2 regions of the Bradyrhizobium amphicarpaeae genome follow, and region 2 is predicted to be linked to the other one. Evidence: predicted binding sites of a transcription regulator. Region 2 holds the regulator's gene; the other holds the start of a gene.
What was found. The regulator LexA, encoded in region 2, represses DNA repair genes until DNA is damaged. The targets are predictions, from matches to a motif close to TGTTCNNNNTGTGTTCNG.
Positions count from the first base shown of each region.

Region 1: the regulator LexA is predicted to act here: its motif matches at 1,997-2,014, upstream of ruvC (crossover junction endodeoxyribonuclease RuvC).

Region 1 is NZ_CP029426.2:6,201,719-6,205,600, forward strand. It holds gene ruvB (Holliday junction branch migration DNA helicase RuvB) at 1-675, opposite strand, end outside; gene ruvA (Holliday junction branch migration protein RuvA) at 825-1,442, opposite strand; gene ruvC (crossover junction endodeoxyribonuclease RuvC) at 1,439-1,966, opposite strand; gene CIT40_RS29140 (YebC/PmpR family DNA-binding transcriptional regulator) at 2,180-2,926, opposite strand; gene CIT40_RS29145 (methyl-accepting chemotaxis protein) at 3,131-3,882, shown strand, end outside.
Region 2 is NZ_CP029426.2:3,937,758-3,941,639, reverse strand. It holds gene CIT40_RS18315 (ComEC/Rec2 family competence protein) at 1-1,459, shown strand, start outside; gene CIT40_RS18310 (hypothetical protein) at 1,468-1,896, opposite strand; gene lexA (transcriptional repressor LexA) at 2,324-3,025, opposite strand; gene CIT40_RS18300 (molybdopterin molybdotransferase MoeA) at 3,202-3,882, opposite strand, start outside.

The DNA of each region.
Region 1 (3,882 bases), 2.3 Mb from region 2:
ATCGCGCACGCGACGGAGCAGGCGGCCGGCGATACGCGGCGTACCGCGGGCACGGCGTGCGATCTCGTTGGCGCCATCGGCGCTCATGCCGACATTGAGCACGCGCGCGCCGCGGGTGACGATGCTTTCGAGCTCCTCGATCGTGTAGAAATTCAGCCGGACCGGAATGCCGAAGCGGTCGCGCAAGGGATTGGTGAGCAGGCCGGCGCGCGTGGTGGCGCCGACGAGGGTGAATTTCGACAGCTCGATCTTGACCGAGCGCGCCGCCGGGCCCTCGCCGATGATGAGGTCGAGCTGAAAATCCTCCATCGCGGGATAGAGCACCTCTTCGACCGCCGGGCTCAGGCGATGGATTTCGTCGATAAAGAGCACGTCGCGCTCTTCGAGATTGGTGAGGAGGGCTGCGAGATCGCCGGCCTTGGCGATCACGGGACCCGAGGTCGCGCGAAAGCCGACGCCCAGTTCCTTGGCCACGATCTGCGCCAGCGTGGTCTTGCCGAGGCCGGGCGGCCCCACGAACAGCACGTGATCAAGCGCCTCGCCGCGCTTGCGCGCCGCCTCGATGAAGATCGAGAGATTCTTGCGCGCCTGCTGCTGGCCGACGAAATCGGACAGCGATTGCGGGCGCAGCGCAGTGTCGCCGACATCGTCGCTGCGGCGCTCGGGCGAGACCATGCGGGAGGCTTTGGGATCGCTCACTCAGCGAACTCCTCGTAGGGTGGGCAAAGGCGCGCTTCGCGCCGTGCCCACCACGTCTCCGATCGGTTGAAAGATCGTGGGCACGCTTCGCTTTGCCCACCCTACGAGACTGACCATCACCGCGCTCATTTCGCCAATTCCTTCAGGCCGAGGCGAATGAGCTGCGCCGTTTCGGCGCCTTCACCCGCACTGCGCGACGCCGACGCGATCGCAGCAGCCGCCTGCGGCTGGCCGTAGCCGAGATTGACCAGCGCTGAGATCGCATCCGCCACGGGACGCGGCGCGCGCTGCTCATCGACGGCGCCGGCGAGATGAACCACTGCGGGATCGACATTGGCGAAGGCCGGCGCCTTGTCCTTCAATTCGGTGACGATGCGCTCGGCGACCTTGGGGCCGACGCCGGGCGTGCGCGCCACCGCGGCCTTGTCGCGCAAGGCGATCGCATTGGCGAGATCGGACGGCGCCAGCGTGCCGAGCACGGCGAGTGCGACCTTGGCACCGACGCCCTGCACGGTCTGGAGCAGGCGAAACCATTCCCGCTCCTGGTCGGTGCGGAAGCCGAACAGTTTGATTTGATCCTCGCGGACATAGGTCTCGATCGACAGCACCGCGGCCTCGCCCGGCGAGGGCAGATGTTGCAAGGTACGCGTAGAGCAATGCACCTGGTAACCGACACCGCCGACGTCGAGGATGACAAAATCCTCGCCGTAGGAATCGATCAGGCCCTTCAGCTTGCCGATCATAGGCTCGCCACCTTCAGCCTGAGCGCGGTGCTCTGGCGGTGATGGGCGTGGGTGATGGCGATGGCGAGCGCGTCGGCGGCGTCGGCCGATGGCGGGTCAGCCTTGGGAAGCAAGATCTTCAGCATCATCGCGATCTGGGCTTTCTCGGCATGGCCGGCGCCGACCACGGTCTTCTTGACCTGGTTGGGCGCGTATTCGGCGACCGAGATGCCGAACATCGCGGGCGCCAGCATGGCGACGCCGCGGGCCTGACCGAGCTTGAGGGTGGCGACGCCGTCCTTGTTCACGAAGGTCTGCTCGACCGCGGCTTCGATCGGCTGATGGGCCGACAGCACGGCGGCGAGACCTTCGTGGATCGCGAGCAACCGGCTCGCCAGCGGCAGATCGTTCGGCGGTTCAACCGACCCGCAAGCCACGTAGATCAGCCGGTTGCCGTCAGCCTCGATCACGCCCCAGCCGGTGCGGCGCAGGCCGGGGTCGATGCCGATGATGCGGATGGGCTGGCGAATCGGGAGCGCGGTCATGGGCCAGTGATAGCGGTTGGCCCATGATAGCGAAACAGAAACAGAACAGAAGTAACAGGGGAAAGGAGGTTTCGTGCCCCGGGCGCGACGCAGCGCGAAGCGGTGCGGCGCTGAACCGGGGCCCATATCGGCACAGATGCCTGGAGGACGATGGGTCCCGGCTCTGCGCAGCAGCGTTGCACGCTGCAGCGCGTCCGGGACACGAGCGAGGCCTCAGCCGCCCATCTTCGCCATCAGCGCGTCCGACACCTCGAAATTGGCGTAGACCTGCTGGACGTCGTCGTGCTCGTTGAGCAGGTCCATCAGCTTGAGCAGCTTCTCGCCGGTCTCGTCGTCGACCGCGACCGTGTTCTGCGGCTTCCAGATCAGCGCGGCCTTGCGCGGCTCGCCGAACTTGGCTTCCAGCGCCTTGGCGACGTCGCGATAGCTTTCGGTCGAGGCGTAGATCTCGTGGCCGGCTTCGCTGGAGACGACGTCGTCGGCGCCGGCCTCGATCGCGGCGTCGAGCACGGCGTCGTCGGAGGCGACGCTGTGGTCGTATTCGATGATGCCGGTACGGTCGAACATGAAGGAGACCGAGCCGGTTTCGCCGAGATTGCCGCCGGATTTGGTGAAGAAGGAGCGGATGTCGGAGGCGGCGCGATTGCGGTTGTCGGTCAGCGCCTCGACGATCACGGCGACGCCGCCCGGGCCATAGCCCTCGTAGCGGATCTCGTCATAGTTCTCGCCCTCGTTGCCGAGCGCTTTCTTGACGGCGCGCTCGATATTGTCCTTCGGCATGTTCTCCTGACGCGCCGCGATGATCGCGGCGCGCAGGCGCGGGTTCATGTTGGGGTCGGGCGTGCCGAGCTTGGCAGCGACGGTGATTTCCCGCGCCAGCTTGCCGAACAGCTTCGACTTCTGGGCATCCTGCCGCCCCTTGCGGTGCATGATGTTCTTGAATTGGGAATGTCCGGCCATGCGGGGTCTCTCGGGGGAATCGTCAGCCAAAGGTGATCGCGGAAAGCGCGGCCTTATAGGCCGCCAACTGCCCGGAATGAAAGAGGTTCTACGATTTAAAGGTATTATCGTAGCACATCAGCCCAAAAGTCAGGCAACGTTAACCCTGATTTCATTCCGGCTTGCGAAAATAGCGTTTGCTCGTCCTCCGACCAGAGAGACCTGATGGCGTTCGGACTATTTCGGAAGCGTCTGCCGGACATGGCTTCGCCTGCGACCGCCCCGGCGGCTACGCAGCCGGCGGCCCATTCCGAGCCCGTTCCCGCGGCCGAAACTGATTCGGCCCGGGAGATCCTGGAGCTGCTGGAACTCGAGCTCGGCGCCATGATCCGCCAGCTCGAACGCGCCGCCAATTCCGTGGCCGGCGGCGCCGAAGCGACCGCGGCGACGCTTGCCGCCATCCGCGACCGCACCGACGCCCTCACCGGCCGCACCAATGCCGCGCAATCGACCGCCTCCACCTTCGCCCAGGCCGCCGACAAGTTCACGCAGTCTGCGCTGGGGATCGGCGCGCAGGTTCGCGAGGCCGGCAAGCTCGCGGACGAGGCCAGCGCCGCGGCGCAGGAAGCCCGTGCCAACGTCGATCGCCTGCGCGAATCCTCCGCCGCCATCGGCAACGTCGTCAATCTGATCGCCCAGATCGCGCGGCAGACGACGCTGCTCGCGCTCAACTCGACGATCGAGGCCGCGCGCGCCGGCGCAGCCGGCAGAGGCTTTGCGGTCGTCGCGACCGAGGTCAAGGCCCTCGCGGTGCAGACGCAAGGCGCCACGGAAGAGATCACGAAGAAGATCGACGCATTGCAGCGCGACGCCGCCGGCTCCGCGGATGCCGTGCACCGCATTTCGCAGGCGATCGAGGCGATCCGCCCGGTGTTCGAGACCGTCAACGGCGCGGTCGCCGAACAGAACGCCACCAC
Region 2 (3,882 bases):
GCTGCTGACCGGGCGGCGCGATGCGATTTCGACGCCCGTCAACGACGCGATGTTCATTTCGGGGCTCGGGCACGTGCTCTCGATCTCCGGCTATCACATGGCGGTCGTCGCCGGCGTGGTGTTCTTCGCGGTGCGTGCTCTGCTGGCCTTGATCCCGGGACTGGCGGCCGGCTTCGCCATCAAGAAATGGTCGGCCGCCGCGGCGCTGGTCGCGGCTGCGTTCTACCTGCTTTTGTCCGGCGCTGAGGTCGCGACGCAAAGATCGTTCTTCATGACGGCGGTGGTGCTGATCGCGGTGATGGTCGATCGCCGCGCCATCACGTTCCGCACGCTCGCGGTGGCGGCGCTGATCGTGCTCGCAGTCGCGCCCGAAGCGCTGGTGCATCCGAGTTTTCAGATGTCGTTTGCAGCGACGCTCGGGCTCGTCGCGCTGGTGCAGATCGGCATGCCGAACCTGTTCGCCTCGCCCGATCATTCGGCGACCGCGCGCGTCGCGATGTGGGGCGGCCGCGAGATCGCGATGCTGTTCCTCGCCTCGCTGATCGCCGGGCTTGCAACCACGCCCTATGCCGCCTTTCACTTCCACCGCGTCACGCCCTACGGCGTGCTCGCCAATCTCGGCGCAATGCCCGTGGTCTCGGCGCTGGTGATGCCGGCCGGGCTGCTGGGCCTGCTCGCGGCGCCGTTCGGGCTCGACGGCGCGTTCTGGTGGCTGATGGGGATCGGCATCGACTGGATGGTCGTGGTCTCGCGCTGGGTGGCGGCATTGCCGGGCGCGGTCGGCCGCATCCCGGCGTTCGGTATCGCGCCGTTGATCGCAGCGAGCTTGGGGATCATCGTGATGGGCCTGTTGCGCACGCCTTTGCGCTGGGGCGGCGCCATGGTGCTGCTGGCCTCTATCGCCTGGGGCCTTTCGGTGCGGCAGCCCGATATCCTGATTGCCGGGGATGGCGCGAGCGTCGCGGTGCGGGGTGGGGACGGGCGCTTGCACCTGATCAGGACGGGCAAGGACAATTTCCTGCTGAAGGAGTGGCTGTCTGCCGACGCCGATCCGCGCGATGCCGGCAGTGGTGCACTGGCGAGCGGCATATCGTGCGACGAATCCGGCTGCGTGACGCCGCTCGCCGACGGGCGGCTGGTCGCGCTGGCCTCGCGCATCGAGGCGCTGGCGGATGATTGCAACCGGGCCGCACTGGTGGTGACGTCTCGGCCGGCGCCGCCCGATTGTGCGGCGATGGTGGTGGATCGGCAGCGGCTCGCTCGCCAGGGTGCGCTGGCCCTGACGCCACGCGGCGACGGCTTTTCCGTTCAGCCGGTGAGGGCGAGTGGCACAAGCCGCCCCTGGTCGCCGGCAGCTGCCGGCGAGGGTGAATTCGAAGGAGCTCTCGTGCCGAGGGCGGCGGCTCCGCGCAGCAAGGATGCGACCCCGGCGGAGGCCGATCTTCAGGCGGAGGACTGAAGCCCTCGTCAGCCGATCGGCAGTCGCGGAGCCGTCGGGCGACTGTCGGCGATGATCTCACGCTTGCGCTCGCTGACCGGCTGGGTCACCGGCAGCTGCAGGACGGTTGCGCGCTGGCCTTCGACGAGCTGCGTCACCAGCACGGATTTGCCGTCCGGGAATTCGATCGCGTCGTGATGGCGATCGGGAATGTGCGGATCGATCTTGCCGAACTTGCCGACGCGGGAGTTGACGGTACGCGTCCAGATCCAGCGGTTGTCGTAACGGACGTTGTCGGCGAAGGCGAGTTCCGTTCCCGGCAACAGGCAGACCGCGACGGAGAGATCGGCTTCGGAGGCAAAGCCGCGCGTCGAGGTGCCGCGGAACGTTGTCGTGACGATCGTCTCGCCGACTTCTGCGGGGCGCGTCGCGACGGCATGCAGGCTGTAGTCACACATCGGGTGCTCCTCAATGCAGAGATAGCGACCCGCACCTCTTTTGGAGGCGCAGGCCCCTGTCAGAGTGGAAGCGCGTGACGGTCTGCCTGGTTGTAGGCAAATCTGCGGCTCGGATCGGCGAGCCGAGATCACATTATCTTTCCCGAATCCAATAGGAACAAAGTTCGCTCACCTACATTCGGCAGGCGCGTGTCGGTGCCCGCAGGCCCAGAATGCAGATTGACCGCGTCGTGGGGAAAGAGGAGCAATGCTTGTTGCGCACCCGGCCGACGATGCCGCTGCGGAGAAGGGGCCGGATAGTCTGTGCAATACCAGAAAGACTATCCAGCCGGCGCGGACCATCGTCCGCTCCAATCTCTGATCGGCGATGCCGACCGCAGCCGCGCGCGCGAGGCGCACAAGACTTCTTGATCGAGACCGTCCGGACTCAGTACTTGCGGTACAGCCCGATCAGCTTGCCCTGAATCTTCACGCGGTTCGGCGGCAGGATGCGCACCTCATACGCGGCATTGGCAGGCTCCAGCGCGATCGACGCGCCACGGCGGCGGAATCGCTTGAGCGTGGCTTCCTCGTCGTCGATCAACGCCACGACGATGTCGCCGGTATCGGCGCTCTCGTTGCGCTGGATCAGCGCCATGTCGCCGTCGAGGATGCCGGCCTCGACCATGGAATCGCCGCGCACTTCGAGCGCGTAATGCTCGCCGGAGCCGAGCATGTCGGGCGGCACGCTGATGGTGTGGCTGCGGGTCTGCAACGCCTCGATCGGGGTGCCGGCCGCAATGCGGCCCATCACGGGCACGGCAACGGGCCGCTCGCCCTCGTCTGCGGACGGGCTGGAGCTCGCGCGGATCTTGCCGAGATTGCCCTCGATGACGCTTGGCGTGAAGCCGCGTCGGCTGCCGGCGGCGGCCTGGAGCTCCGGCAACTTGATCACTTCGATGGCCCGGGCGCGGTTGGGCAGGCGGCGGATGAAGCCGCGCTCCTCGAGTGCGGTGATCAGGCGGTGGATGCCCGATTTCGAGCGCAGGTCGAGCGCATCCTTCATCTCGTCGAAGGACGGCGGCACGCCGCTTTCCTTCAAGCGTTCGCTGATGAACCGCAGAAGCTCGTATTGTTTGCGCGTTAACATCTCGACCAAAGTCCCCCGGTTGATGTCGTTCGATTCCGAGACGATGAATTCAGCGATAAGCCGCTACATCCTCGAAACAAATCATGAACGGACACTATATGTTCGATACATGTTCCGCAACTGCTTAATTTTGCGTGAACAGAACGAGACACGCGGAATGCGTGTGGCCGCGCAGGTCAGACGGGGAGCCGCAGCACCTCGCAGGGGCTGCCGGCCTCGGCCTTCGGCGCAAACGGTGCGCGCACGAGAAGTACCTGTGCTGCAGCAAGATTCGCAAGCAGAGAGGAGTCTTGATGGCTGACGGGAAGAGCGACGAGCGTGCCGTCGTCGCGCAGCTCCAGGCGCGCGCGCAGATAGTCCTCGCGCTGGTCGTTGGCACCGAGATCGCGACCCAGCACGGCGCGCTCGCGATGATGATGAATCACCGAACGGCCCGACAGCGCCCGAATCAGCGGCACCATGAACAGAAAGGCGCACACGTAAGACGACACGGGATTGCCGGGCAGGCCGATCACGCCCATCGCCCCCAACCGTCCGTGCATCATCGGCTTGCCGGGCCGCATCGCGATCTTCCAGAACGCCATCGCGATGCCTTCGTCCCGCAGGGCCTGCTGGACCAGGTCGTGGTCACCGACCGATGCGCCTCCGGTCGTGATCAGGATGTCGGCGCCGCTTTCGCGCGCGCGGCGGATGCCGGCGGTGGTGGCCTCCAGCGTATCGGCGGCAACACCGAGGTCGATGGTCTCGGCACCCTCGCTGCGGGCGAGCGCGTGGAGGGCATAGCCGTTGGAATAGACGATCTGGCCGTGCCCGGGTGTGGCGCCCGGCATCACCAGTTCGTCGCCGGTGGCGAGGAT